DNA from 4 places in the Streptomyces sp. NPDC052016 genome. Region 2 is predicted to be linked to each of the others. Evidence: riboswitches for the same ligand, from Rfam matches in the RefSeq annotation. Region 2 holds a riboswitch; each other region holds the start of a gene.
What was found. Region 2 has a riboswitch for cyclic di-AMP ahead of ACIHAR_RS16075 (NlpC/P60 family protein). Riboswitches for the same ligand answer to the same signal wherever they lie in the genome.
Positions count from the first base shown of each region.

Region 1 (7,237 bases), on a different contig from region 2:
CGCACGTGGTCCTCGCCGACGACGAACTCCGTGGAGCCGCCGCCGATGTCCACGACCAGATAGGGCATGGCCAGGTGGTCCCGGCCGGTCAGCTCCTTCGTCGCGCCCGTGAAGGAGAACTCGGCCTCCTGGTCGCCGGAGATGACCTCGGGCTCCACACCCAGGATGTCCATCACCCCCCGCACGAACTCGTCCCGGTTCTCGGCGTCCCGGGAGGCGGAGGTGGCGACGAAGCGCAGGCGTTCGGCGCCGTGTTCCTTGATGACGGCCGCGTACTCCCGGCAGGCGGCGAACGTCCGGGCCAGCGCCTCGGGCGCCAGCCGGCCCGTCCGGTCGACGCCCTGACCGAGGCGGACGATCGTCATACGGCGGTCCAGTTCGACCAGTTCACCCGTCTCCGGGTCGGCGTCGGCGACGAGGAGACGGATCGAGTTCGTACCGCAGTCGACGGCGGCGACGCGGGTCATGAGCGGTTCCTTGTGGTCGGGGGCGGGCGTTCGTCGGCCCGTCCGGCGTGCGAGGACGAGGCCCGTCAGGGCAGCGGCGGGGTCCCGGGGGGCAGCCCCCGGGCGGCACCGTCCCGGGGGTCAGGCTTCCGGGGCGAGCGTGACGCACGCGCCCTTGCTCCACCACGGAGGCAGCATGGCGATCGCCTCGTCCCCCAGCGGGTTGACGCCCGGTCCGGCGGCCAGGGAGTGCGCCACGAGCACGTGCAGGCACTTCACACGGTCCGGCATGCCGCCCGCGCTGGGGAAGCCCTTCAGCTCCTCGATCTCGTCCCGGCGCCGGATGTAGTCCTCGTGGGCGGCGCGGTAGGCGGCGGCCAGCTCCGGGTCGGTCTGCAGCCGCTCCGTCATCTCCTTCATCACGCCGTTCGCCTCGAGCGTGCCGATCGCGGAGTTCGCCTTGGGGCACGTCAGGTAGTACAGCGTCGGGAAGGGGGTGCCGTCGGGGAGGCGGGGGGCCGTCTCCACCACGTCCGGCTGGCCGCAGGGGCAGCGGTGCGCGATCGCGCGCAGGCCGCGCGGCGGGCGCCCGAGCTGCTGCTTGAAGGCCTCGACGTCCGCGTCGGTGGGCTCGGTGCGCGGAGTGGTCGGCGGGGGCGTTTCCATGCCTGTCTTTCTATCGGGTTCGGTTCACTGGTCGGAGGCGTCGGACTTGTCGACCCCGTCCCAGACGTTCGAGTACCAGGGGCGGTCCGCGGCCCCCAGGTCGGACCGGGCCTGCTTCGCCGTGTCCGGTTCGATGACGATGAAGGCCGTCTCCCCCGGCATCACGTAGTGCAGCCGCTGCCGGATCTGCTGCTCGGCGTACGCGTCGTCCTGCCAGCGTGCCTTGAGGTCGCGCAGTTCCTCCACCCGCTCCCTCGCCTGCTCCTTCTCACGCTCCAGATCGGCGATGTCGGCGCGCTGGGAGACGTACTGCCGCATGGGGTAGGCCAGGGCCACGACGAGCGAGCACAGGACGAGCGCGAGCAGGGCCGCACGGCCGGTGAGGCGGGAGCGGCGGGCCTGGCGGCGAGTCTGGGAGCGATAGACACGGGCCGCCGTCTGCTCTCCGATCAACCGGATCCTGGTCGCGGTGGAGAAACGGTCCCGGTCCTTCACCGCCATCTTCCAGCCTCCGTTCACACGCGCGTACGTCCCCGCACACGGTACGGGACCGAGTACGGGGACGTACGTACGACTGGCTGAGCCGTGACCCTGTACGGATCAGCCCTTGAAGCGCGGGAAGGCGCTGCGGCCGGCGTACACCGCGGCGTCGTCGAGGATCTCCTCGATGCGCAGCAGCTGGTTGTACTTGGCGACGCGCTCGGAGCGGGCCGGGGCGCCGGTCTTGATCTGGCCGCAGTTGGTGGCGACGGCCAGGTCGGCGATGGTGACGTCCTCGGTCTCGCCGGAGCGGTGGGACATCATGCACTTGAAGCCGTTGCGCTGGGCGAGCTCGACGGCGTCCAGCGTCTCGGTCAGCGAACCGATCTGGTTCACCTTCACGAGGAGCGCGTTGGCGGCGCCCTCCTCGATGCCGCGGGCGAGGCGCTCGGGGTTGGTGACGAACAGGTCGTCACCGACGAGCTGGACCTTGTCACCGAGCTTGGCGGTGATGGTCTTCCAGCCCTCCCAGTCGTCCTCGAACAGCGGGTCCTCGATGGAGACGAGCGGGTACGCCTCGACGAGCTCGGCGTAGTACTCGGTCATCTCGGCGGCGGAGCGCTCCTTGCCCTCGAAGGTGTAGGAGCCGTCCTTGTAGAACTCGGAGGCGGCGACGTCGAGCGCGAGGGCGATCTGCTCGCCCGGGGTGTAGCCGGCCTCCTTGATGGCCTCGAGGATGAGGTCGAGGGCCTCGCGGTTGGAGCCGAGGTTCGGGGCGAAGCCGCCCTCGTCGCCGAGGCCGGTGGACAGGCCCTTGTTCTTCAGGACCTTCTTGAGGGTGTGGTAGACCTCGGTGCCCCAGCGCAGGGCCTCGGAGAAGGACTCCGCGCCGATCGGGGCGATCATGAACTCCTGGATGTCCACGTTGGAGTCGGCGTGCGAGCCGCCGTTCAGGATGTTCATCATCGGCACCGGCAGCAGGTGCGCGTTCGGGCCGCCCAGGTAGCGGAAGAGGGGCAGGTCGCTGGCCTCGGAGGCGGCGTGGGCGACGGCGAGGGAGACGCCGAGGATGGCGTTGGCGCCGAGGGAGCCCTTGTTGTCGGTGGCGTCCAGGTCGAACATGGCCTGGTCGATCAGGCGCTGCTCGGTGGCGTCGTAGCCGACCAGCTCCGGGCCGATCTGCTCGATGACGGCGAGGACGGCCTTCTCGACGCCCTTGCCCTGGTAGCGGTTGGGGTCACCGTCGCGGAGCTCGATGGCCTCGAAGGCGCCGGTGGAGGCGCCGGACGGGACGGCGGCACGACCCGTGCTGCCGTCGTCGAGGCCGACCTCGACCTCGACCGTGGGGTTGCCTCGGGAGTCCAGGATTTCCCGGGCTACGACGACGTCGATGGACGGCACGAGCATCTCCTTCTTGGGATGTGACGCTGGTTGTGCGGGGCACATGGGCCGTGACGGGCCCTGGGTGAGCCTTGCGACTAGAGCCTAACCGCCCCGGGGCCGTCGGCAGCCGACCGACCGTCCCGTGGACAGACTGACCGTACACATTGTTCCCGGTCGGAACAAAGAGGGTGGAGGAATCACCGGAGAAGAAGGCGACCGCCGGAACAGCATCGGGCCGACGCGGGCGGGCAGAGAAAAGCCCCGCCCCGGTGCGTACGGGGGAACACGCACCGGGGCGGGGAGCCCGTGGGGGACGGGGGGGACCCTCACGAGGTCCTCAGTGTGCGGGCCTCGGCTGTGGGGGAGCCTTGGCCGCGCTGTGGGCCGGCTGTCACTTGAGGTGCAGCTGCTGGCCCGGGTAGATCAGGTCGGCGTCCTCGACGATGTCCTTGTTCAGCTCGAAGAGCTTCTCCCAGCCGCCCTTGACGCCCTGCTCCTGGGCGATGGTGCTGAGGGTGTCGCCGGCGACGACCTTGTACTCGCCGTCGCCCTTCTTGACCTTCTTGCCGGTCGGGGTGGTGACCGTCTTCTGCGACGTGGCGGCCGGGCGCTCGGCGGAGCGGGAGGCGCTCTGCTGCTCGGTCGAACGGGTCGCGGCCCCGGAGTTCGAGGAGGAACCGGAGTCGCCGGAGGAGCCGCCCGTGTAGGCGGCGTTGGACAGGCCCTTGCCGCAGACCGGCCAGGCGCCCTTGCCCTGGCCCGCGAGGACCTTCTCGGCGATCTCGATCTGCTGCGACTTGGTGGCCTTGTCGGCGGTGGAGGCGTACTGCGTGCCGCCGTACGCGGCCCAGGTGGAGGCGGAGAACTGCAGACCGCCGTAGTAGCCGTTGCCGGTGTTGATGGACCAGTTGCCGCCGGACTCGCACTGGGCGACGGTGTCCCACTCGGCGGCGGTGGCGGCGGAGGCGCTGCCGGCCGTCATCAGCGGGGCGGCGACGGCGGCGGTGGCGACACCGGCGACGGCGATGGCGCGGGTGGCCTTGGACGGACGACGGTGCTTGCCCTTGCCGGAAAACAGCATGGATCGATCCCCTCACCGACGCCTGCGAGGTGAGCTGTCGGGTTCGGGCCGGTTGAGTTGCCCGGCCACTCCTCCGTGGGAGGCGTGGCTTCACCCCGAGCCGCTCCGGTCAACTGCCCGGTGCGGCACCTACCTTGGGTCCCCCGCTCCTGCCTACGGCGCTTGACGCGACGACTGTTCCCGGGCGGCCGCTGGCAGGATTCGGCGTTGCGACAGCCGGGGCTCGGGTTGCCGAGCGGTCATGACCGTAGACACGCGATCGACGGAATTTCAAAGACGATCAGGGCTTCTGAGACTCATCCCACACTTTCGCCAAACCGGACATTCAGCGCGAAGCGTGACGTGAACTCCCGTCGTTTTCTCGGCTTTTCGGCCCTATTCGACACCTGTCGCAAGAGTCTGACCGGGAACGATGTCGCTCGGGTCGGACCCGATGAGGTCCTCGTTCTCGGCGTAGAGCGCACGCCATCCGCCGTCCAGGCCAAGGGAGTCGGCGATGGACTCGAGGGAGTCGCCCGACCGGACGGTGTAGGTGCCGCCCGCCCCGCCGAGGGTGCTCGCCGCATGCCGGCCGGAGGAGGCGGTGGACGCGCCGCCGGTCGCACTCTCGTCGGCGGTGCCGCCGCGATGACGGCCGGAGCCGGAAGCCGCGTCGACGGCTCCGGTGTCGACGAGGCTCCAAGAACCCGCGCTCTGTCCGGACTTGTCCGAGTCGCCCGTCTCGGGCGTCGCGGTGGGTGAGCTGTCGCCCGTCTCCGCATCGCTCGCGTCCGAGCCGGAGGAGGCGCCGGGCGCCGAGGAGTTGTCCGACGCGGAGGAGGAAGGGGACGAAGGGGACGAGGAGGGCGTATCCGTGGAATCGGCGGAGGACTCGGCGGACGGGTCGGCGGAGGCGTCGCCGGAATCCTCCGTGGAACCGGAGGACTTCGAGGAGTCGGACGACCCTCTGGACAGGTCGGACAAGCCGGACGTTATGGAGGAGTCGGACGAGTCGTCCGCCACGCCCGTGTCCAGGTCCACCGAACCGGACTTCTCGGTCAGTCCGGACGTCAGCCCACAGGTGCCCCACGCGCCCACACCCTGGTCGGCGAGGACCTTCTGGGCCACGGAGATCTGCTGGTTGCGGCTGGCCAGGTCGGGACGCGTGGCGAAGTCGAGGCCGCCGTACGCCTCCCAGTCCTCCTGGGTCAGCGACAGTCCGCCGTACTCGCCGCCGCCCTCGTTGGCGCTCCAGGAGCCGCCGGTCTCACACTCGGCCACCTTGTCCCACACCGAGCCGTCGGCGGCGCTCGCCGCGCTCGCACCGAGCAGCGGGATGGCGATGGCGGAGCCGGTCACGCCGGCCGCGACGAGGAGGGCCGGGGCCTGACGGGGGCGACGGTGACGACCGTTCCCGGAGAGCATGCGGGGCGCCTTTCTCGAGACAGCAGTGACCGCGCGACGGGGTGGTGCCGGGGCGTCGCGCTGACGAGTGAACGTATCGGCAGACGATCACTTGTCACAAGTTAATGCCGCGCAGATCACGTGAAGATCACAGAGTTGAGAAACGGTCACCTTTGCTTCGCTCTACGGGCACATAACGGTCGGTCAGCGGACGGGTGCGGCCGGTGCGGAAGGATCGGAGGGCGTTCCGGGTCCGGAGCCGGTGGGCGCGACCGGCGTGAACTCGACGGGGAGGGTGCGCAGTCCGCGCATGATGAGGCCGCCGCGCCACCTCAACTCGGCCGGGTCCACCGCGAGCCGGAGGTCGGGCAGGCGGGTGAGGAGGGTGGCGAGCGCGGTCTGGCCCTCCAGGCGGGCGAGCGGGGCGCCCAGGCAGTAGTGGATGCCGTGGCCGTAGCCGAGGTGCTGGTTGTCACGGCGGGAGAGGTCGAGGGTGTCCGGGTCGGTGAAGCGATCCGGATCGCGGTCGGCGGCCGCCAGGACGACGAGGACGGGGTCGCCGGGGGCGATGTCCTGGCCTCCGATGGTCAGGGGCCGGGTGGCGAAGCGCCAGGTGGCGAGCTCCACCGGGCCGTCGTAGCGCAGGAGTTCCTCGACCCCCGTCTCCAGGAGGCCGCGGTCGCCCGCGGCGAGGGAGGTCTGGAGCCGCTGTCGCTGCCCGGGGTGGGTGAGGAGGGCGTAGGTGCCGTTGCCGATGAGGTTGACGGTCGTCTCGAAACCGGCGAACAGGAGGATGAACGCCATGGCGGCGGCCTCGTTCTCGGTGAGGTGCTCGCCGTGGTCGGAGGCGCGGATGAGGCCCGAGATGAGGTCCTCGCCGGGGGCGGGCTCGGGGGGCAGGGCCTCACGCTTGCGGTGGATGAGCTCGGACAGGTAGCCGCGCATCTTCTTCACCGACCGCGCGACGCCGCCGCGCGGGCCGCCGCCGTGCCGGATCATCATCCCGGCCCAGTCGCGGAAGTCGTCCTGGTCCTCCCGGGGGACGCCGAGCAGGTCGCAGATGGCGTAGATGGGGAGGGGGAAGGCGAAGTCGTGGATGAGGTCGGCGGACCCCTGCCGGGCGAAGCGGTCGATGAGGTGGTCGGTGAGCTCCTGGACACGGGGCCCGAACTCCGCGACACGGCGGGGCGTGAAGGCCTTGCTGACCAGGCGGCGTAGGCGGGTGTGGTCCGGCGGGTCGATGTTCAGCAGATGCGTCATCAACTCGGCCTTGCGCTCGCCGGGGATGCCGGTCTTGCCCTTGGCGTGGGCGGGCTCGTCGTGATGCGCCGGGTTCTTGGACAGCCGCTGGTCGGCGAGGGCCTGCTTGGCGTCGGCGTACCGGGTGACCAGCCAGGCCTCCACACCGCTGGGGAGCCGGGTGCGGTGCACGGGGGCGTGCTCGCGCAGCCAGGCGTAGGCGGGGTAGGGGTCGGTGGCGAACTCCCAGGTGAAGAGGTCGGGAGCCGGTGGGGGGTCGGTCGGGGGGTGGGGCTGGTTGGTCACTCCTCGACGGTAGCCCGGTTCGCGGCGCGGGCTTCGCGGAGGGCGGTCGGCTCGGTGGCCGCGGCACGCGAACCGGATGCGGCCGCTCTGGCCGGCCGGTGTTCGGCGCGGTCGAGCAGGAGGGGGCCGAGGTCGCGCACCACGGCGAGGCGGCCGGCCTCCGCCGCCACCTCCAACTGGCGGACGGCTTCGGCGTGGTCGCCCCGCTGGGCGAGGTACCTGCCGAAACGCAGGGCCGATCCCGGGTCCTCCT
Region 1 covers NZ_JBIUBX010000009.1:86,759-93,995, forward strand. Annotated here, with positions in the region: gene ACIHAR_RS13435 (Ppx/GppA phosphatase family protein) at 1-467, opposite strand, end outside; gene ACIHAR_RS13440 (DUF501 domain-containing protein) at 588-1,112, opposite strand; gene ACIHAR_RS13445 (septum formation initiator family protein) at 1,137-1,613, opposite strand; gene eno (phosphopyruvate hydratase) at 1,713-2,993, opposite strand; gene ACIHAR_RS13455 (transglycosylase family protein) at 3,367-4,056, opposite strand; cyclic di-AMP (ydaO/yuaA leader) riboswitch at 4,061-4,227, opposite strand; gene ACIHAR_RS13460 (transglycosylase family protein) at 4,432-5,460, opposite strand; gene ACIHAR_RS13465 (cytochrome P450) at 5,644-6,984, opposite strand; gene ACIHAR_RS13470 (hypothetical protein) at 6,981-7,237, opposite strand, start outside.
Region 1: another riboswitch for cyclic di-AMP. It lies ahead of ACIHAR_RS13455 (transglycosylase family protein); the one in region 2 lies ahead of ACIHAR_RS16075 (NlpC/P60 family protein).

Region 2 (7,237 bases):
CGCAACGCCCACCGGTAGTGCCGTACCGCCTTCACCACGCCGATCAGACCTGTCAGCCACAGGATCGTGCCGATGCCCATGTCGAGGGTGACGTCGGCATACGTCGACCGGCCCGCTTGTGCGCCGGCCGCGGTGCCGAAGGACGTCCACAGGCCGGTCGCGGCGACGGCGAGGGAGGACAGCAGCCAGAAGAGGCTGAGGCCGGGGGAGCGCAGGCGGACGTCGGACACGGGGGCGCTGTCCAGTGCCAGCCAGGCGTCGAGGAGTTGACGGATCTGGTGGTCCCGGCGGACCGCGAGGACGACGGCGATGACGGAAGGGGAGAGCGACGCCAGGCCGAGGAGCGCGAAGACCGGACCGAGGAGGAACCCCGTCGGGTCCCTCTCCTCGAACTGCTGCACCGGCAGGACCAGCAACGACCATCCGATGATCGCCGCGAGTGCCAGCAGCCACAGCAGCAGCACCCGGTGCACTCCGAGGCTGTGCCGGTGCAGCTCCGTCAGCGCCAGCTCGCGGTCGGCCAGCAGCGTCGACCGGTCCGGCCAGGCGTGGATGTGCGGCGGGAAAGGAAGGGAGGGCGGCGTGGCGCGGGACATCGGTGCTCTTTCGGGCGGGCGGGCGAAGCGACGACGTACGACGCGGGGCGTTGCCGCGCGCGCCGAACCTACCGCGTCAACGTGCCCATGCCATGCTCCGATGCCCCGTCGTGGCGCGCTCACACCACCCGGGTCGCCCCCGCGTAGGGCATCTCGTCGAGGGGCGCCACGCGCACCGGGGCCGACGGGTTCGGTGCGTGGATCATCTTGCCGTCTCCGATGTAGAGGCCCACATGGGTGATGCCGGAGTAGAAGAAGACCAGATCGCCCGGGATGAGTTCGGAGCGGGCGACACGGCGGCCGGCGTCGATCTGGGCGTAGGTCGTGCGGGGAAGGGAGACGCCCGCGGAGCGGTACGCGGCCAGCACGAGCCCCGAGCAGTCGAAGGCGTTCGGGCCGGTCGCCCCCCACACATAAGGGCTGCCGAGCTTGGAGTAGGCGTAGGAAACGGCCGCTGCCGCACGGGAATGGGGAGCGGTGGTGGTCGCGGAACCGGGGGCGGGGAGACCGTCGCGGGCGCCGGCCGAGGCACGTGAGGCCCGGGTGTCCGCCGTTCCGCCCGCGTCCGCCTCGAGCCGGGCGCGCTCCTGCGCCGTCAGCTGGGACAACAGGCGGCGGGCCGCGTCCAGCTTGCCGGTGATCGTCTTCCTGTGCCGTTTGAGCTCCGCCTGCCGCGTCTCGAGGGAGGTGAGTTCGACGCGTGCGGCGCCGCGCAGCTGCTCGATCTCCCGCAGCTGCTTGCGGACGCGGGAGACGGCGGCGGACTGGCGGTCACCGGCGCGTTCGGCGAAGGCGGCGCCGTCGAGGTACTCATCGGGGTCGTCGGAGAGCGCCAACTGCATCGCGGGGTCGAGTCCGCCGCTGCGGTACTCCGCCGCCGCCATGGAACCCAGCGACTCCCGCGCCGTGTTGAGTCGTGCCGTCTTGCGGGCGGCCTCGTCCCGCAGGGCCGTCAGCCGCTGCTCGGCCGCCGTCGCCTTCTCCTGCGCGCCGTTGTACTTCTCGGTGGCGGCCTCCGCCTCCTGGTACAGCTTGTCGACCTTGGCCTTCACCTGCGCCGGTGTGGGCTTGGGCTCGGCGTGTCCGGTTCCGTCGAAGCCCGTCGCGCCCGCCGCGCCGGCGAGGGCGATGGTGGCCGCCGTGCGGACGGTATGGCCGCCGAGCGAGCGTCGGCCGGGCTTGCGATGTGCTGCCACGTGGGACTGCACGTCCTTTCGTACGACCGCCTCGTCGGTACGGCCATCAGGGGGTCCGGGCGGGGCCCGTGCCCGCCGGGGGAGCGGACGGTCGTACGGCCGCGGGGTGCGGCTGACGGGTCCGGCGGCGGCCCGCACGGGGGAGCGGGGCGCCGCCGGACCTTCTCGGCGGTGGTGGCCGACTGCCGCCCCTGGCCCGGGCGGCGGTGGGAGCCGGTCACCTGGGGGAGGACGCTAGGCCCCGCGGTGTCGGGTCGGTAACGGGATGTGCGGAAGTGATGCGTGCGGACTGCCCTCTGACCGGACGTGGTCGACGATCCGGTCCGGAGGCGTCGACTTCGTGCGGAGCGTTGACCGATACGGCGTCTTCGGGTCACATCCGGGCGGCGGGGTGCTATGGCGCGCATATATGCAGGGGGCGCCGCCGGGGGAGGGGCGGTGTCGGGCGGCGGCGGAGCGGCTGATTAGCATCCGGCTCCATGGACGTACTCATCCATTTCTTCGTCGGCCTGCACATCATCGGCATCGGCGCGCTCCTGGGTGGCTTCTTCACGCAGATGAAGGCGATGGGCCAGGGCACGGCCCGCTTCGTTCCCGCGATGCTGCACGGCGCGGCGACGATGCTGGTCACCGGTGTGATCCTGGTCGGCCTCAACCAGGCGGACGACCAGCCGGTCGACAACATCAAGATCGGCGTGAAGCTGGCCCTGCTGATCGTGATCCTCGGCCTCGTCTACGTGAAGCGGGACGACGAAAGGGTGGAGAAGCCCCTGTTCGGCCTGGTCGGCCTGTTGACCGTGGCCAACATCTTCATCGCGGTGCTCTGGACCTGACGGACGCGCGGGCGGCCAGGACCGCCCCCGCGGCGACGGCCAGCCATGCCGCCACCGCCATCCACAGCAGCACCTCCCCGGGGCCGTCCAGCCACGGGACGTCGACGGCGGCCCCGACGGACAGGGTGGCCGCCGCCGCCATGCCCATCGGGAACACCGTCGCCCAGCGGCGCACGTCGTAGCGCGGGCGCGGCCACAGCACCTCGGCGAAGAGCAGGACGGCGTAGCAGCCGAGGGTGAGGGCCAGCAGCGCGACGGTCATCGTGTGCAGAACGCCGTAGTTGTCCTGGTTCCACAGGTAGAGGCCGCCGCCCTCCGCCGCGAGGAGCCTCGCGGCCGCCAGCGCCGAGATGGCGAGCGCGCCGCCCGCCACCCAGTGGTCACCGGCGCCCTCGGCCACCTGCCGCACATCGAAACGGACCAGTGCGAGGCAGTAGAGCACCAGGCCGAACCAGAAGAGCACGAGCGCGGCGCGCGCGAGCCAGGCCTCCCCCTCGGCCCGCGCGAGCGTCGCGCCCAGCACAGCGAGTGCCTGTGTGGCCACACAACACAGGAACACCGTCCCGGACATACGCCGCGTCCAATGCCGTACGACGTCCGTCAGCAGCAGGGGCCACAGCACCGCCGCCAGCGCCAGCAGCGCCGCGGCGAGCGGCTGCGGGCCGAGCACGGAGATCCGCACGCCGAGCACGGCGGTCGCCGCGACGGCCGTGAGCGCCGCCGGCGTACCGGCCTCGGCCCGCCACCGTTCACGCATCCACAGCAGCCGTACGACGAAGTCCGCCGCCAGTGCCACCCACGCGGCGACCGTCGCCGCGAGCGCGATCCGGGACAGTTCCTCGTACCCCGCCAGGTGCAGAGCGATCGACAGGATGCCGGTCGCCATCACAGCGGCCCCGGCCGCCGACGGATGCCGCACCCACCAGGTGCGCAGAAGGGAGGACCAGGGCATGCCGCTGATGCTATGGAGCACGGGGCGGCTTGCGCGGGGGCACGCGCGCGGGGCGGGGAAATTACGCGCGGGCGCAGGAAGGGTCAGGCTCCCGGTGGGGGCGGGCCCGGTCCGTCAGGCCGGCCGGACCACGCTGTGGATCGACGACTCGCCGTCGTAGTACACCGACTCCTCCCGCACGTACGCCCCCGGCTTCGGCGCGTGGATCATCATGCCGTTGCCGATGTAGATGCCGACGTGGGTGACGTCGTCGTAGAAGAAGATCAGGTCGCCCGGCAGGGCGTTGGCGAGGGAGACGGTGGTGCCCGCGTCGACCTGGTCGTAGGTGGTGCGCGGGAGGGTGACGCCGGCGGCCTTCCAGGCGGCCTGGGTGAGGCCGGAGCAGTCGTAGGACTCAGGGCCCGTGGCGCCCCAGACGTACGGCTTGCCGATCTGGGCGCGGGCGAAGGCGAGCGCCTTCTCGGCCTTGGTGGCGTACGAGGCGTCCGAGGACGAGGAGGACGACGACGAGGACGACGTCGAGCCGCTCGTGTTCGAGGAGCTGTCGCTCTCCTGCCGCGCGGCCGCGGCCTCGGCCGCCTGCTGCTCCGCGAGTTCCGCGGCCTTGCGGGCGGCCTCCTGCTGCTTCTGCCGCTCGATCGCGGCGAGCCGCGCCTTCTCCTCCGCCGTCAGCTGCGACAGCAGCGCACGCGCGGTGCTGAGCTTCTTCTGGACGGTGGCCTTGGCGGTCTTGAGGTCGTTCTGCGAGTCGGTGAGCGTCGCGAGGCTCTGCGAGGCCTCCTGACGCTTCTTCATGGTCTCCGACTGCTCGGTGAAGTAGTCGTCGACCGCCCCCTTCTGCCGCTCGGTCAGCCGGCCCATCAGCTGCGTCCGGTCGAAGTAGTCCTGCGGGGAGTCCGCGAGCAGGAAGGTCGCCGTGTCGGGCGCGGAGGTGCCGGTGCGGTACTGGGCGGCGGCGAAGGAACCCAGCTGCTCCCGTGCTTCGTTGAGCTTCTGGGTGCGCTGGGCGACGTCGTCGAGGAGGGTGTCGACGCGCTTGCGCTGCTTGGTCGTCTTCTCCTTGGCGGCGTTGTACTTCTCGGTGGCCGACTCCGCCTGGCGGTAGAGGTCGTCGACCTTCTTCTCCACCTCCTCCAGGCTCGGCTTGCCGTCGGCGGACGGGGCGGCTTCGGCCGTCTGGGAGAGCAGGGCCACCGAGGTGAGAGCGGCGGTGGCGAGTGCGGGTGTGCGTATGCCTGCTACGCGCGTACCCGCGGGGCGCGGCTTGCGGTGCTGCGACGCCAAGGGAGGCGACTCCTTCCATCGTCCGCCTACCGGGTTAGCTGTCGGGTTCGGGCGGGTGCTTCGGAAGGGTTGCCCTACGGCCGCTTCCCCGAAGGGATGTCGGGCCGATTCACCCCAAGGTCTCGGTGGGTCCCCGGCTCCGGCTGCCGCGAGGGGGCGCGCCGGACTCGGCGGAGGCCGCGCGGCCCGGCGAGGTTCGCCGGTGGGGGTCGTACGGCCTGTCCGGCACGGTAGCCAACTCGTGTGGTCCCTGTGAAGGTTGATGGGTGATATGCCCGATACATTTTCGTGACCTTCGGTCAAGGCTTGGCTCCTGGTGATCACCCCGGGGGGATATGGGGCGACTGATCCGCATTTCCTCCACTGTGGAGACGTCCGCCCGCTTCCGGCGCCGGCTTCCCGTGCTTCACGGGCGCGAGCGGTGGTGACGCCGGGGGCGGCAGGGGTGCGGTGTGAGGGGCGCGGGAGCGTCGCGGACATGTCGACGGAAGCCCGGGTGCCGTCTTCCTGTGGGTGGGATGCGCCCCCATGAAGGTGCCGCACTCGGCAAGAGATCACCGGTGTTCGGTCGCTGGCCGCGTCGGCGGCCGATCGACTCTCGGCGGTCGGTCATGTTCTGTTGTCCGGACAAAGTGGCGCCTCCCGCACGTCGGCGTCTGTGTCCTTCACCACCTCCCGGGCAAGGCGTCCGACCCGCCTCCGGGCTGGGGGCCGATGCGCTGTGCGGTCGCGCCTCCGCGATGTTTCCGGGACGGCGGCGGGTTGTCGGTGGGGCACCCTAGACTCGGAGAGCGATGAGCAGCCTCTTTGACGACAGCTTCCTGGCGGACCTCCAGGCCCCGCGCGGCCACGAGGAGGAACCCCCGCCTCCGCCCGAGGACGATCACGCTCCGGAGTCGATCCCGGACGATCTGTTCGGCGGGAAGTTCGACGTGCCCCCGGACCGGGACGGCTACTACCGCGACGGTGCCCCGCGCCCGGCGATCGACGCGGCCGCGCTCCTGGAGGGGCTCAACGACAACCAGCGCGCCGCCGTCGTCCACTCCGGCACCCCTCTGCTCATCGTCGCCGGTGCCGGCTCCGGCAAGACGCGCGTGCTCACCCACCGCATCGCCCACCTGCTCGCCGAGCGCCATGTCCACCCGGGCCAGATCCTCGCGATCACCTTCACCAACAAGGCCGCGGGCGAGATGAAGGAGCGCGTCGAGCAGCTCGTCGGCCCGCGCGCGAACGCGATGTGGGTGATGACCTTTCACAGCGCGTGCGTGCGCATCCTGCGCCGCGAGAGCAAGAAGCTCGGCTTCACGTCGTCGTTCTCGATCTACGACGCCGCCGACTCCAAGCGCCTGATGGCCCTGGTCTGCCGCGACCTGGACCTCGACCCCAAGCGCTTCCCGCCGAAGTCCTTCAGCGCCAAGATCAGCAACCTGAAGAACGAGCTGATCGACGAGGAGGACTTCGCCGCCCAGGCCACCGACGGCTTCGAGAAGACCCTCGCCCAGGCCTACGCCCTCTACCAGTCGCGACTGCGCGAGGCGAACGCCCTCGACTTCGACGACCTGATCATGACGACGGTCAACCTGCTCCGCGCCTTCCCCGACGTCGCCGAGCACTACCGCCGCCGCTTCCGGCACGTCCTGGTCGACGAGTACCAGGACACCAACCACGCCCAGTACGCCCTCGTCCGCGAGCTCGTCGGGACCTCCGAGCACCCCGTCGACGTACCGCCCGCCGAGGACGACGTCCCGCCCGCAGAGCTGTGCGTGGTGGGCGACGCCGACCAGTCGATCTACGCCTTCCGCGGCGCGACCATCCGCAACATCCTCCAGTTCGAGGAGGACTACCCGGACGCGACGACGATCCTGCTGGAGCAGAACTACCGCTCCACCCAGACGATCCTCTCCGCCGCCAACGCGGTCATCGAGCGCAACGAGTCCCGCCGCCCCAAGAACCTGTGGACCAACGCGGGCACGGGCGCGCGCATCACCGGCTACGTCGCGGACACCGAGCACGACGAGGCACAGTTCGTCGCCGACGAGATAGACCGTCTCACGGACGCGGGCGAGGCGAAGGCCGGCGACGTCGCCGTCTTCTACCGCACCAACGCCCAGTCCCGTGTCTTCGAAGAGGTCTTCATCCGCGTCGGTCTGCCCTACAAGGTCGTCGGCGGCGTCCGCTTCTACGAGCGCAAGGAGGTCCGGGACGTCCTGGCCTACCTGCGCGTCCTCGCCAACCCGGAGGACTCCGTCCCGCTGCGCCGGATCCTCAACGTGCCCAAGCGCGGCATCGGCGACCGCGCCGAGGCGATGATCGACGCCCTGTCCCAGCGGGAGAAGATCAGCTTCCCGCAGGCGCTGAAGCGCGTAGACGAGGCGT
Region 2 covers NZ_JBIUBX010000011.1:158,261-165,497, forward strand. Annotated here, with positions in the region: gene ACIHAR_RS16055 (hypothetical protein) at 1-596, opposite strand, end outside; gene ACIHAR_RS16060 (NlpC/P60 family protein) at 716-1,792, opposite strand; gene ACIHAR_RS16065 (hypothetical protein) at 2,272-2,625, shown strand; gene ACIHAR_RS16070 (tellurite resistance/C4-dicarboxylate transporter family protein) at 2,603-3,577, opposite strand; gene ACIHAR_RS16075 (NlpC/P60 family protein) at 3,692-4,861, opposite strand; cyclic di-AMP (ydaO/yuaA leader) riboswitch at 4,869-5,044, opposite strand; gene pcrA (DNA helicase PcrA) at 5,656-7,237, shown strand, end outside.

Region 3 (7,237 bases), on a different contig from region 2:
CGACGTCCGGGGCGTGCGGCGGCTCATGGTCGAGGGTGGCGGAACCGTCCACACCCAGCTCCTCCAGGAAGGCCTCGCCGACGAACTCCAGCTCGCCCTGGCCCCTTTGTTCGTGGGCGACCCGGACGCGCCCCGGCTCTTCGGGCCCGGCGGCTACCAGGGCGGCCGGCTGCGGCTCGTCGAGACGCGGCCCATCGAGGACGTCGTCCTGATGCGCTACGAGCCCACCGCGCCCGGCGCCGGCCCGCTCCTGGCCGCCGCCGACCGGCGCTGGCTGGCCCTCGCGTGCGAGCTGGCGGCCGACTGCCCGCCGTCGCGGACCGCGTTCAGCGTGGGCGCGGTGGTGGTGGCCGCGGACGGGACGGAACTGGCGCGCGGCCACTCGCGGGAGGCCGGCGACCCCGTCGTCCACGCCGAGGAGGCGGCCCTCGCGAAGATCGACCCCGCCGACCCCCGGCTGCCCATGGCCACCGTCTACACCAGCCTCGAACCCTGCACCCGCCGTTCCTCCCGCCCGACCCCCTGCGCCCGGCTCGTCCTCGACGCCGGGGTCCGCAGGGTGGTGACCGCCTGGCGCGAGCCGAACACCTTCGTGACCGACGCCGACGGAACCGGTCTGCTGACGGCCGCGGGCGTGGACGTCCTCGTCCTCCCGGAGTACGAGGAGCGGGCGGCGGCCCCGAACCGGCATCTCCTGTGAGCGGGGTCTGGGCTTTCCCGCGGGCCCTGTGAGTGGGGTCAGGGCTTTCCCGCGGGGGGCCCTTGAGCGGGCTCAGGGTTTCCCCGCCGGGGGGCGCGGGGGAACCGCGCGATCGGCCGCCGTGAACCACCCCGCCCCGGCTCCCGGGCGCCGCTGAACAAAGGTGTGCGCTTCGTGTCCGGCGGATGGCGTACACTGGTGTCATACCGACGCGGGGTGGAGCAGCTCGGTAGCTCGCTGGGCTCATAACCCAGAGGTCGCAGGTTCAAATCCTGTCCCCGCTACTCAAGGCCGAGGGCCGGAACCCGATCACAGGGTTCCGGCCCTCGGTGGTTTCTCCGTGACGTCCCTGACGGCTTTCTCGCGCACCGTGATCGGCTGAGCGCCCTGTGCATAACAACTGAGTCACCATCAAAAACGCTGCGACTCCTGTAGCGACCGCGAGGCGTGGTCAACTCGCCCGGTTTTCACCGCTCCTGGGGCGAAAGTCCAGGCCAGAAATGTTGTTGATCAAGTGGAACAGCTTGGAATCCAACCCCCGGGTCTATTAACGTTCGATAACGCAGCGCGGTCGTCCCAGCCGTCACAAGAGGCGGCTCCGTGCGCACGCGCCGAATCCCGTAAGGGAACCGGGGAACCACCACCTTGGGGTGAATCACGCGGAAGCCGCCGTGGAAACACGGCCGGATTTACGCGCGTAGGAGACCTTCCCGCTCCGAACCCGTCAGCTAACCCGGTAGGCGACGGAAGGAAAGGAGTACGCCCGCGTGGCGTCCAACCGGCCTGCCCCAGAAGCCCCCAGCGCGCCCAGCCAGACCTTCGGTTATGGCGGCTACCGCACCGACGAGGGCCCCTGGGAGGAGTGGAACCCCACCGCGGAGTCCATTCGCCCGGTACGCGGCCGGCACCGCGTCGCCAAGCAGCGCGGCGGACTCGCCCGCAGCTCCACCGTCCTGGGCGTCGGCGTCATAGCCGCCGTCGGCGCGGGCGGCATGGCCAGCGCCAACACCGGCAAGCCGCCTGTCTCCATCTCCATGCCGGACCTCCCCAACGTGGGTTCCCTGATCTCGGACGACGACACCCCCGCCGAGGAGCCCGCGCCCGCCCTCAGCGCCTTCGGCAGCACCCTCGCCGCCGACGACAGCGCCGAGAGCGCGGCCGACGCCGGCGAGGCGCTGCGCAGCCGGATCATGGCGCAGGCCGAGTCGCAGCAGACGCAGCTCGAGACCAAGGCCCAGGCCGCCGCCGAGGCCGCCGCGGCCAAGGCGGAGGCGGAAGCGGCCGCCAAGGCCCAGAAGGAGGCGGAGGCCAAGGCCGCCGCCGCGAAGAAGAAGGCCGCCGAGGAGGCCGCGAAGAAGGCCGAGGCCGAGCGGCTGGCCGAGCTCGCCAAGCAGTACACGCTGCCGACCTCCTCGTACACCATCACCTCGACGTTCGGTCAGGCCGGCGCCTACTGGTCCTCCGGGTACCACACCGGCCTCGACTTCGCCGCCCCCACCGGCACCCTGCTCAAGGCCGTGCACAGCGGCACCATCACCTCGGCCGGCTGGGACGGGTCGTACGGGTACAAGACCGTGCTCACCCTCGACGACGGCACCGAGATCTGGTACGCCCACCAGTCCTCCATCAGCGTCAGCGTCGGCCAGAAGGTCGCCACCGGTGACGTCATCGGCCGCGTCGGCGCCACCGGCAACGTCACCGGCGCCCACCTCCACCTCGAGGTCCACCCCGGCGGCAGCAGCTCGGGCATCGACCCGGCCGCCTGGCTGCGGGACAAGGGGCTGAGCCTCTGAGGTCCCGTACCTCCTGAGTATTCCGGGGGCCGGTGAGGTGGTTTCCCGGATGTTTGCGGAACCCTTGGCCGGAGGCGCGGAATGCGTGCCTCCGGCCACGGCGTTGAATCGGAGCATGACTTCTCTGCGCAAGCTCGGCTCCTCGGACCTCGAGGTCTTCCCGCTCGCCCTCGGCGGCAACGTCTTCGGCTGGACCGCCGACGAGGCGGCCACCTTCGCCGTGCTCGACGCCTACACGGCCGCCGGCGGCAACTTCGTCGACACCGCCGACTCCTACTCGGCGTGGGTCGACGGCAACAGCGGCGGTGAGTCCGAGACCCTCATCGGCAACTGGCTCAGGGCCCGCGGCAACCGCGACGACGTCGTGATCGCGACGAAGGTGAGCCAGCACCCCGACTTCCAGGGCCTGACCGCCGCCAACATCAAGGCCGCCGCCGACGCCTCGCTGCGCCGCCTGGGCACCGACCGCATCGACCTCTACTACACCCACTTCGACAAGCCCGAGGTGCCCGTCGAGGAGATCGTCGGCGCGCTCGACGCGTTGGTGAAGGCGGGCAAGGTGCGGCACATCGCCGCCTCCAACATCTCCGCCGAACGCCTGCGGGCCTCCCTGGAGTTCTCCGACCGCGAGGGCCTCGCCCGGTACGTCGCCCTCCAGCCGCACTACAACCTCGTCTCACGCGACACGTACGAGGGCGAGCTGCGGGACCTGGTCGCCGCCACCGGCCTCGCCGCCGTGCCCTACTTCGCGCTGGCCGCCGGCTTCCTCACCGGCAAGTACCGGCCCGGTGCGACGGTGGACAGCGCGCGGGCCCAGGGGGCCGGAAAGCACCTGCAGACCGAGCGGGGGCGGAAGGTCCTCGCCGCCCTCGACGAGATCGCCCGGGCCCACGACAGCGAGATCGCCACCGTGGCACTGGCGTGGCTCGCCGCTCAGCCGACGGTGGTCGCGCCGATCGCCTCCGCACGGACCGTGGAGCAGCTGCCGGCGCTGCTGGGCGTGGCCGGGCTGGAACTGACGGAGGGCGAGATCGGGCGTCTGACGGAGGCGTCCGCGTAACGGACCGCCGAGAGGCGCGCCGAGGGTCTCCCGATGGCGGACCGATGTCCGGCGGGGGCGGCCCTCGTCACTGGTTCCGCTGAGCCCCGTGGGGTGGGGGGTAGGGGCCGTACCCGGAGTACCCGGGGTGGAAGTGCGGGTGAGGGTGCGGGAGCTGGGGTGGGGGTTGCGGGTACCGGGCCTGCGGGTACGGGCCGGGCGCCGTCCCCGGCGGATGCCCGTGCCCGTGGACCCCGTACATCGGCCAGGGCGGCATGGCCAGGGGCACCGGGGGCGCCGTCATACGGGCCGCGTGGTCCAGCGCGGGGCGCGCGATGTCCTTGCGGCGCCACAGCTCGTTCAGCAGCTCCCGTTCCCGTACGACGAAGTCGGCGCCGGCCCGGCCGAGGCGTCCCCGGTGCCGCAGGAACGCCAGGGACGTCGCGTACGCCTCGTACCGGGCCACCTCGCGCGCGGCCGGCTTGCCCAGGTACCGACGGGCGTGGTCGCGGGCCAGCCGCCGGGCCCGCATCGAGCCCAGGGCGTACGGTTCCCCCGGGGTGAGCCAGCCCGCCGCCGCGTAGGCGGGGAGCTCCTCGCGTACGGTGCCCAGTTCACGTTGGCGCGTCCACACCACCAGCCAGGTCAGCACCGCGAACGCCGGCACCATGAACGCCCCGTACACCGCGAAGAACCCCCACTCGCCGAAGGTCGCCGAGGCGTTCCAGAGGGCGTGCATCGCCATGGCGAGCAGCAGTCCGGACAGCGGGAGCAGGACCCGGCGCACACGCTGCCTGTCCCCGGCGAGGGCGGCGATGCCGAAGCCGATGCCGGTCAGGACCGTGAACAAGGGGTGGGCGAACGGCGACATGATGACGCGTACGAAGAACGTCGCGGCGGTGACCGAGGCGATGCCGCCGTCGCCGCTGAGCTGGTCGGTGCCGAAGGCGTTGCCGAGATAGAGGATGTTCTCGGTGAACGCGAAGCCGGTCGCGGTGATCCCGGCTATGACGACGCCGTCGACCAGGCCGGTGAAGTCCCGCCTGCGGAAGAGGAAGACGAGGAGGATGGCGGCCGCTTTGGCGGACTCCTCGACGATCGGGGCGATGACGGTCGCGCCGAGCGTGTCCGCGCTGGAGGGGTCGGCGGTCTCCGTGGCTATCCATCGAGTGGCGAAGCTGTTGGCGACGATCGCCATCAGCGCCGCCGCGCACGCGCCCCACGCGAACGCGAAAACCAGGTTGCGCCAGGGGCCGGGCTCGACCCGGTCGAGCCATCGGAAGGCGGCGACGAGGAGGGGGACGGGGAGGACGGCCAGTCCCAGGCCGACCAGGAAGCCCTCCGTACCGGTCTGTTCGCGGACGAGGGCCAGAATGACCAGACCGGAGAGGGCGAGCAGGGTGATCAGGGCGCCGTAGCGCACCCACTTGTGCTGCCACCAGTGCGCGTGCCGCAGCGCACCGCCCTCGGGGGCGCCGTCCGGGTGTGGCGGATGCGGCGGGTGCGGTGGGTACGGGGAACTGATGGCCACGGCATCGACCCTAACGAGGGAGAGGACGGTGGTGGGCGGGACAGCGGGGAGTGTGTGGGGGGGGCGGTCGGTCAGCCGTGCTGTACGCGACGGAACAGCAGATCGTTCACCACGTGACCCTTGTCCAGGCCCTGTCCCTCGAAACGGGTCAGCGGCCGGAAGGCCGGGCGGGGCGCGAAACCGCCGTCCGCCTGGGTGTTCGCGAAGTCGGGGTGCGCGGTGAGCACCTCCAGCATCTGCTCCGCGTACGGCTCCCAGTCCGTCGCGCAGTGCAGCAGCGCGCCCGGCTTCAGACGGGTCGCGGCGAGGGTGAGGAACTCCGGCTGGATGAGGCGCCGCTTGTGGTGGCGCTTCTTGGGCCAGGGGTCGGGGAAGTAGACGCGCAGGCCGTCGAGGGAGTCCGGGGCGAGCATCTCGCGCAGGAGGATGATCGCGTCGCCGTTGCCGACGCGGATGTTCGTGAGGCGTTCCCCGCTCCCGGCCCCGTGCGAGCCGAGGGTCCCCCATCGGTCGGCGAGGTTCAGGAGGTTGCCCTGGCCGGGGGTGTGGACGTCGACGGCGAGGATGTTGGTGCCGGGGTCGGCGGCGGCCATCTGCGCGGTGGCCTCACCCATCCCGAAGCCGATCTCCAGGACGACGGGGTGGTCGTTCCCGAACAGCTCGGTGAGGTCGACGGGGTGTCCGTCGATGTCCAGCCCCCACTTCGACCACAGCCGCTGCAACGCGTCGGCCTGCCCCGCGGTCACCCGGCTGCGGCGTGGCTGGAAACTCCGGATCCGCCGCTCGAAGTGCGAGCCGGCGGGGTCGGCCTTGGGCCCGTCGGGAAACCGGGGCTCGCCCTTCGCGCGGGTGTGACGAAGGGACTCGCCGGAGGCGGGTCGGCGGGAGTCGGAGGTGCTCAGGAAATCAGACACAGTGGGGTCGATTTTACGTGGGAGGGGCCGGTGGTTGGCGTCTGCTGCCGGGACGGGGGAGGCGGCCCCCGAAGGGTCAATCCGAAGCGCGTGGGTCTCTACGGTCACTCCGCTGCCGCTCGATTCCGGTGGTGGGTGGGCGACGGCTCCGGGCGCCGGGGCGGTGTCCTCTGACGGGCCCCCCAGGGGGCGGAGCCATGAAGGGGGGACGAAGGGGCGAGGACATGTACGCGGGAGGAGGGGTGAGGACATGTACGCGGGAGGAGGGGCGGGGGCGGGGACGGGGACGGGGGTGGGAGCGGCGGAGCCGTGTACGGGGGACGGGCAGAGGCTGCCCGGGGCCCGGATCACTCCCCCAGCTCCCCCAGCGCACCCAGTGCCCTTCGCGCCACCTCGCGGCCGATCGGCAGGGAGGCCGTTGCCGCGGGGGAGGGCGCGTTCAGGACGTGGACCGTCCGCGGGCCCTCCCGTATCAGGAAGTCGTCGACCAGTCCGCCGTCCCGCAGCACCGCCTGGGCCCGTACCCCGGCGGCCGCCCGGACCAGGTCGCCCTCCTCGACGGCCGGCAGCAGCCGGCGCACCGCGTCCACGAAGGCGGCCCTGGACAGCGACCGGCGCAGCTCGCCGGCGCCGTAGCGCCAGTGCCGGCGGGCCAGGTGCCAGACTCCGGGCCAGGCAGCCGTCGCCGCCGCCTCTCCGGGGCGCACGACTCCCCAGCCGTACCCCTCCCGGGCCAGCGCCGGTACCGCGTTGGGTCCGATGTGGACGCCTCCGTCGATGCCGCGGGTGAGGTGCACCCCGAGGAAGGGAAAGGCGGGGTCGGGCACGGGGTACACCAGGCCGCGCACCAGCTCGGGCCGCGCCAGCTCGTAGTACTCGCCCCGGAAGGGGACGATCCGGACCTCGGGCTCGTCGCCGGCCAGACGGGCGATCTCGTCGCAGTACAGGCCGGCGCAGTTCACCAGGACGCGGCCGCGGACGACGTCCCCGCGCGCGGTGCGGACGGCGACGCCCCGCTCCGGGCGCCGGTCGATCCGGACGACCTGTGCGCCGTAGCGGATCTCCGCGCCGGATGCCTCGCCCAGTTGCCGGGCGACCGCGGCGAAGTCGCAGATGCCGGTCGTGCGGACGTGGATCGCGGCGAGGCCGCGGACCTCCGGCTCGTACTCCGCGATCTGGGCGGGGCCCAGTTCCCGGACCGGAATGCCGTTCTCCCGGCCGCGCTGGACGAGCGCGTGCAGGCGGGGCAGCTCGGAGCGG
Region 3 covers NZ_JBIUBX010000041.1:37,434-44,670, forward strand. Annotated here, with positions in the region: gene ACIHAR_RS37140 (dihydrofolate reductase family protein) at 1-700, shown strand, start outside; tRNA gene ACIHAR_RS37145 (tRNA-Met) at 911-984, shown strand; cyclic di-AMP (ydaO/yuaA leader) riboswitch at 1,300-1,460, shown strand; gene ACIHAR_RS37150 (M23 family metallopeptidase) at 1,468-2,493, shown strand; gene ACIHAR_RS37155 (aldo/keto reductase) at 2,609-3,553, shown strand; gene ACIHAR_RS37160 (PrsW family intramembrane metalloprotease) at 3,621-5,063, opposite strand; gene trmB (tRNA (guanosine(46)-N7)-methyltransferase TrmB) at 5,135-5,977, opposite strand; gene lhgO (L-2-hydroxyglutarate oxidase) at 6,325-7,237, opposite strand, start outside.
Region 3: another riboswitch for cyclic di-AMP. It lies ahead of ACIHAR_RS37150 (M23 family metallopeptidase); the one in region 2 lies ahead of ACIHAR_RS16075 (NlpC/P60 family protein).

Region 4 (7,237 bases), on a different contig from region 2:
GACACGGTCGGCTCAGGCATTGGGCGCGAGATCCGTCCCGGCGCCGCGGCGGCGGACGGCGACCAGGTCCGTACGGGGTTCGCCGGCCGGCGCGGCCGGAGCGGAACCGCAGACACCGCCGCCTTCGTGCGATCCGCAGCCCGCGCTCTCGTGGGACCCGCAGCCCGCGCTCTCGTGGGACCCGCACCCACCGCCGGCGGCGGCGGCCCGGTGCTCCGGCAGCGTCACCTGGTCGGCGCCCTCCACCTCGAAACCGGCGTCCGCGATCATCTCCAGGTCGGCCTTGCCCGCCTGCCCCTCGCTGGTGAGGTAGTCCCCGAGGAAGATCGAGTTGGCCAGGTGCAGCGCGAGCGGCTGCATCGTGCGCAGATGCACCTCACGGCCGCCCGCGATGCGCACCTCGACGTCCGGGCACACGAACCGCACCATCGCCAGGATCCGCAGGCACCGCTGCGGGGTCAGGTTCCACTCCTTGGCCAGAGGGGTGCCCTCGAACGGGATCAGGAAGTTGACCGGCACCGAGTCCGGGTCCAGCTCGCGCAGCGAGAAGACCACGTCCACCAGGTCCTCGTCGCTCTCGCCCATGCCCGCGATCAGACCGGAGCAGGCGGACAGTCCCGCCGCGTGCGCCTTCTGGACCGTGTCCACCCGGTCGGCGTACGTGTGCGTGGTCGTGATGTCCGCGTACGTCCCCTCGGACGTGTTCAGGTTGTGGTTGTAGGCGTCGGCGCCCGCCTCGCGCAGCCGCTCCGCCTGGCCGTCGGAGAGCAGACCGAGGCAGGCGCACACCTCGACCTCCTCGTTCTGCTCCTTGATGGCCTTGATGGTCTCGGAGACCCGGTCCACGTCCCGGTCGGTCGGACCGCGCCCGCTGGCCACCAGACACACCCGCTTGGCGCCGCCGGCCAGCCCCGCGGCCGCCGCCTGGGAGGCCTCGTCGGGCTTGAGCCACGTGTACTTGAGGATGCCGGCCGTGGAGCCGAGCCGCTGGGAGCAGTAGGAGCAGTCCTCGGGGCACAGCCCCGACTTGAGGTTGACGAGGTAGTTGAGTTTCACCCGGCGCCCGAACCAGTGCCGGCGCACCTTCCCGGCCGCGGCCACCACGTCGAGCAGGTCGTCGTCGGCCGTCGCGAGGACGGCCAGTGCTTCCTCGCGGGTCGGCAGCTCGCGCCGAAGCCCCTTGTCCACCAGCGTGTTCAGCAGGTCCATGAGAGCCGATCCTGTCCTACCGACCCGCTCCGGGCCAAGGTAGGGATCGCACAACACACCCTCCTCGACGTGTGGGTATTGCCACACCATGGGTGGCCGCCCGTCCCGCTAGTGTCTGTCCGCTACCTACAAAAGCCCCGGAGGACCCATGGCGTTCGGCTGGATCGACGAGCAGGCGGAGCTGCGCCACCGCGCCGGACTGGTACGGACCCTGCGGCCCCGGCCGGCCGACTCGCCGCTCCTCGACCTGGCGAGCAACGACTACCTGGGCCTGGCCCGCCACCCCGAGGTCACCGAGGGCGCGGCCCGGGCCGCGCGGACCTGGGGCGGCGGCTCGACGGGCTCCCGGCTGGTCACCGGCACCACCGAGCTGCACGGCGAGCTGGAGCGGGAACTGGCGGACTTCTGCGGCTTCGAGGCGGCCCTGGTCTTCTCCTCCGGCTACGCGGCCAACCTCGCCGCGGTCACCGCGCTGGCCCCGCACGGAAGCCTGATCGTCTCCGACGCGGGCAACCACGCCTCGCTCATCGACGGCTGCCGGCTGGCGCGCGGCACCACCCAGGTGGTCGCCCACGCCGACCCGGACGCCGTGCGCAAGGCGCTCGGCACGCACGCGGGCCCGGCGGTGGCGGTCTCCGACACGGTCTTCTCGGTCGACGGCGACGCGGCGCCGCTGGCCGCCCTCGCCGGGGTGTGCCGGGAGCACGGCGCCGGGCTGGTCGTCGACGACGCCCACGGGCTGGGGGTTCTGGGGGACGGCGGCCGTGGCGCCCCGTTCGCCGCGGGGCTGGCGGGCGCCGCGGACGTCGTCGTCACGGTCACGCTGTCCAAGTCGCTCGGCAGCCAGGGCGGAGCCGTGCTCGGCCCGGCACGCGTGATCGACCATCTGGTCAACGCGGCGCGGACGTTCATCTTCGACACCGGCCTCGCCCCGGCGGCGGCGGGCGCCGCCCTGGCGGCCCTGAGACTGCTGCGCCGCGAGCCGCACCGCGCGGCACGCGCGCGTGCGGTGGCGGGCGACCTGCACGCACGGCTGACGGCCGCGGGTCTGGAGGCGGTACGTCCGGACGCCGCGGTCGTCTCCGTGCGGGCGCCGTCCCCGGAGCAGGCCGTGCGCTGGGCGGCGGACTGCCGGGCGGCAGGCCTCGCCGTGGGCTGCTTCCGCCCTCCTTCCGTACCCGATGGCATCTCGCGCCTGAGGCTGACCGCCCGCGCGGACCTCACCGAGGCTCAGATCGAACGCGCTGTACGAGTGATCGACGGGGCACGACCATGAGTCGGCGTGACACGGCCGTGCACCGGCTGACGGGTGGGGGGTGACGGGTCAGCGGAACGCGGCCGTGAAACCTGTCCAGCTCTCGGGGGAGAAGAGCAGGGCGGGACCGGCCGGGTCCTTGGAGTCGCGTACGGCGAGCAGACCGGCCCACGGTCCGGAGGCTGGGCGGGCCGTCTCGACGCAGTTGTTGGCTCCCGTGCTGTAGCTGCTGCGCAGCCACGGCAGGCCCTGCGGATGATGGCGATCGTGCAGGTCGGTGCTGGAAGGTACGTTCCGAGGCAGTGCGGTCATGGTGCCTCCTTACGCGCCGTCAGCTGTCGCGGCGATGTATTCCAGTGTGTCTGCGGGCGAAAGAGCGTGCGCCCGGAGGGCATTGAAGGCCTCCGTGTAGGCCTGGAGGTCTTCTTTCCGTTCGAGGTAGAGGCTACTCGTCAAGTGGTCGAGAACAACCACATCCAGATCAGAAGTGCTCGAAAATGAGAAGATAACGAAAGAGCCGGTGACCCCGATGTGCGCTCCGGCGGTGAACGGCAGTACCCGAAGCGTCACTTGCGGCAGCCGGGCCGCCTCCATGAGCCGCTCCAGCTGCCGCGCCATGACCTCGGGACCGCCCACCTCCCGCCGCAGCACCGCCTCGTCCAGCACCGCGTTCAGTTCCAGCGGCGGCCGGACGCGCAGCACGTCCTGCCGGGCCAGCCGCACCTCCACCAGCGTGTCCACCTGCTCCTCGTCGACGCCCTCGACGGCGGCCCGGGTCACCGCTCGCGCGTACTCGGGCGTCTGGAGCAGCCCCGGCACCACGGTCGTCTCCAGCGTGCGCATCGCGGTGGCCTGCGACTCCAGGCTGATGAAGTCCCGGTAGGCGGGCGGCAGCACCCCGCGGTAGGCATGCACCCAGTGGTCCCGTCCGCCACTCTCGACCGATCCCGCCAACGCGAGCATCAGTTCACGCAGTTGGGGATCGGTCACACCGTAGGCGTCGAGGAGTAACCGCACATCGGCCGGTTTCGTACCGCTGGTGCCGGTCTCGATCCGGCTCACCTTCGACTGGTGCCAGCCCACGAGCCGGGCCGCCTGACCACTGGTGAGACCCACGCGGGCGCGCAAGGCCCGCAGTTCGGCGCCCAGTTTCCGGCGGCGCACCGCGGGACCGTGCTGCATGGGCGTTCTCCTTACAGCTTCCGGGCCGTCCAAATACGCTCTGCCGTAGCAGAGTTCACCGCATCGGGCGACAGATATATGCATAACTTGGTGGATCGCCACCCGTGACGGACGCGGCAGTGGCAGTCTGACGACGAAGCACCAGTCCGGGACCGTACTCGAACCATCCGCACCGTGTCGGACTCCGGTCCCGTGGGAAAGGGACGACGTCGCCATGGCAGACCATCTGGAAGCATCCGTCACTCTGCCGAGCGATCCCGCCTCGGTGTCCACGGCCCGCGCGTTCGTGCTGACCACCCTCGGGGAGTGGGGCCTCCCCGCCGAGACGGAGGCGGCGGACACGATCCGCCTCATCGTCTCCGAACTCGCCACCAACGCCGTACAGCACACCTTCGGGCAGTCACCCACCTTCACGGTGGACCTCGTGCTCGACCGGGACGAGCAGCTGCGCATCGGCGTCACCGACAGCCACCCGCGCTTCCCGAAGCGCCTGCCGGCCGCCGTCCAGCAGGACAACGGCCGCGGCATGGTGATCATCCGCTGGCTGACCGCCGAGTGCGGCGGCAAACTGCGCGTCCGCCCCACCCGCGAGGGAGGCAAGACCGTCTCCATCCACCTCCCGTGGTCGGTCACCGCGGAACCGGTGCCGACCGCCGGCCAACAAGACCCTTGACCCACACGGGTGACGGTCCCGACGTCCGCGCAGGGACACACCTGACCGCCGAAGCGCCGGCGGAAGTCGCCGGCGACCTCTGGACGAGCCCACGGGCGCCCGCGGAGCGGCTTGCCGCGCGGGGGACGCCCACGGAGCGGCTACCGCCCACAGAGGCGCCGGCGGACGGCTGCCACGCACGGGGCGGCGCCGACGAGGCCTCTGACATCGGTGCCCCGGCAGTCGTTCCCCGCCCGTGTCACAGCCCCGCACTGACAAGGCGCCGCGCTCGGTCCCGGGGGGAGTGTCGCGCAGCCCGGCGTTGCGGGGTACCGCCCGCGCCCACCCGTGCCGCCCCAGCGGCACGACTACCCGCGGTCGGGCGGGTGCGGCTGCCCTGGCTGGTGGGGTCGCACTGGGGGTGTCGCGCAGCCCGGCGTTGCGGGGTGTCGTCCGCGCCCACCCGTGCCGCCCCAGCGGCACGACTGCCCGCAGTTGGGCGGGTGTGGCTGCCCTGGCTGGTGGGGCGTCGCGCTGGGGGGTGTCGCGCTGCCTGGTGTTGCGGGTGTCGTCCGCGCCCACTCGTGCCGCCCCAGCGGCACGACTGCCCGCGGTCGGGCGGGTGCGGCTGCCCCAGCATGCGGCTCGGCTGTGGTGCCGGGTACGGCGACTTCAGCCTGTCCGGCGTTTGAGGACGAGGCCCGTTCAGGGCCGATGCGGGGGGTCGGGGGCGGCAGCCCCCGAGGTCGGGAAAGGGCAGGGGCGGCGGGGGCGAGAAAACCCCGGATGTCGCCGGAGTCCTGCGGCGGTCCCGCCGGTCCGCCCACGGCGGGTCGGGCGACGCGGGCGCCCGCCGGCCGATGACGGACGGCGGACGGCGGACGTGAGCTGGCCGGTGGCCGAGAAGCCGCCGCTCCCGGCCGCACAGCCCGCTCCGAGCACCCCTCTCGCCCCGCACCGCCGTCCATGCACCAGCGTGCGTTCCGGGGCGGCGGCGGCGCGTCAGGTCACCGCCACCGCCCCGGAAGATCACTTGACCCGGCCGTACCACACGCTCTTGGTCCAGATCTTCTGCAGCCGGACCACGTCCCCGGTCTTCGGCGAGTGCCAGATCTTGCCCTTACCGGCGTAGATCCCGACGTGGTAGACGTACGACCCCGAGTGGAAGAACACGAGGTCTCCGGCCTTGCGCTTGCTCGCCGAGATGTGGCGGGTCTTGTTGTACTGCTGGGCCGCCGTACGGGGCAGCTTCTTGCCCGCCTTCTTGTACGAGTACAGCGTGAGCCCGGAGCAGTCGAACCTGTTCGGCCCCGTGGCCCCGTACTTGTAGGGCGAACCCTTCTTGGAGGCCGCGACCTGGAGCGCCTTCGTCGCAGCGGTGGCGGCCGAGGCGTCGGAGGCGACACCCGGGACCACGATCGAGCCGCCCACGGCGGCGATGGCGAAGGCCGAGGCCGTACCGGCCCGGGCCATGAGCGACGGGACACGATTGAGCGCAGTCATGCGCAACCCTTCGTCAGCCGCCTGTGAAGGATGACCTGTCGGATTCGGGCTGGCGAAGTTGCCCGGCCGCTGCTGCGGCTTCACCCCAAGGGCTGCTCGGCCCGGCGCCTCCCTGGGGAGTCGACCGTCCCGGCGACCCGGCTTGCTTGGGTCCTCCACTCCTGCCGATGCACTTCTGTCGACCGGTCATCCGGGCGGCGGCAGGACTCGGCGTCCGCCCGGACCGCCCCGCCGCTTGTGGCGGGGGCTTGTCGTCAGACAGGGATCTTGGCGCACCGATGTCCGAAAATCCCAACGCAACCGGGGATTTGTGGGGTTACTCACCACTCACCCGTTCGGGTGGACACCCTGATGACCGGTCAGATGTCAAGGAGACGAAATGCCCCCGGACCTGCGCAGGAACCTTTCGTTCCGGTGTCGGGCCCCGGCAATCGCGCAACCCGTGTGGGCTGGAAAAAGCGGCCAGGGATACGCCGAACAGGGGTACGTCGTTTGGTGCGTTTCGGCTCCGGTCCGGACGTCACGCTCTCCGCGAACACCGCCCGGACCGGACGCGCCTGCGTCAACTGTCGGGGAGCGGGGGCACCGTGACGCGCGCCGTGCGGCGCTCCCCGTCCAGGACGCGCAGCGCCCGCGCCAACGTCGGCGCGTGCAGCTCGTTCTCGCCGCGCTGGTGCATCAGCGTCAGCGCGTCGCGCAGCGCGGCCGCGCGGCCGACCAGCGCCTGGGCGGCGCGCAGTCCGCGGTAGGTGTCGCCGTGGTGGGCGGGGTTGATGCGGCCCAGCAGGTCGACCACCTCCAGGTAACGGTCGATCAGCTCGGCCTCGGCCCGGGTCAGCGCCGGCAGCGGGGGCAGCTCGGGAGGCAGCACGGGCGGCCTACCTCGCGTCCGGCGCGCCGTGCGGGACGCGCCGGGTCGGCACGATCCCGTCCGCCAGCCCGTACTCCACGGCCTCCCGTGCGTCCAGGACGCGGTCCCGCTCGAGGTCCGCGGAGACCTGCTCCGCACCGCGCCCGGTGTGCCGGACGAGCATCTCCTCCAGGCGGGCGCGGACGCGCGTCAACTCCGCGGCCCGGACGGCGAGGTCACTGGTCTGGCCCTCGATCGGCTCGGGCAGGGCCGGCTGGCGGAGCACCACGCGCGCGCCCGGCAGCACGTACCGCTTGCCCGGTGTGCCCGCGGCCAGCAGTACGGCGGCGGAGGCGCCGGCCTGGCCCAGGCAGACGGTCTCCACGTCGCAGGTGACGTAACGGAGCGTGTCGTAGACGGCCGTCATGGCGCTGAACGAGCCGCCGGGGGAGTTGATGTACAGCGAGACGTCCCGGTCCGGGTCCTTGTGCTCCAGGTACATGAGCTGCGCCATCACGTCGTTCGCCGCGGTGTCGTCGACCGGTGTCCCGAGCATGATGATCCGCTCGTCCAGGAGCTTGGAGTA
Region 4 covers NZ_JBIUBX010000027.1:90,396-97,632, reverse strand. Annotated here, with positions in the region: gene ACIHAR_RS30175 (adenosylmethionine--8-amino-7-oxononanoate transaminase) at 1-20, opposite strand, end outside; gene bioB (biotin synthase BioB) at 13-1,209, opposite strand; gene ACIHAR_RS30165 (8-amino-7-oxononanoate synthase) at 1,358-2,485, shown strand; gene ACIHAR_RS30160 (DUF397 domain-containing protein) at 2,534-2,776, opposite strand; gene ACIHAR_RS30155 (helix-turn-helix transcriptional regulator) at 2,786-3,646, opposite strand; gene ACIHAR_RS30150 (ATP-binding protein) at 3,861-4,319, shown strand; gene ACIHAR_RS30145 (C40 family peptidase) at 5,328-5,801, opposite strand; cyclic di-AMP (ydaO/yuaA leader) riboswitch at 5,805-5,983, opposite strand; gene ACIHAR_RS30140 (hypothetical protein) at 6,364-6,672, opposite strand; gene ACIHAR_RS30135 (ATP-dependent Clp protease proteolytic subunit) at 6,680-7,237, opposite strand, start outside.
Region 4: another riboswitch for cyclic di-AMP. It lies ahead of ACIHAR_RS30145 (C40 family peptidase); the one in region 2 lies ahead of ACIHAR_RS16075 (NlpC/P60 family protein).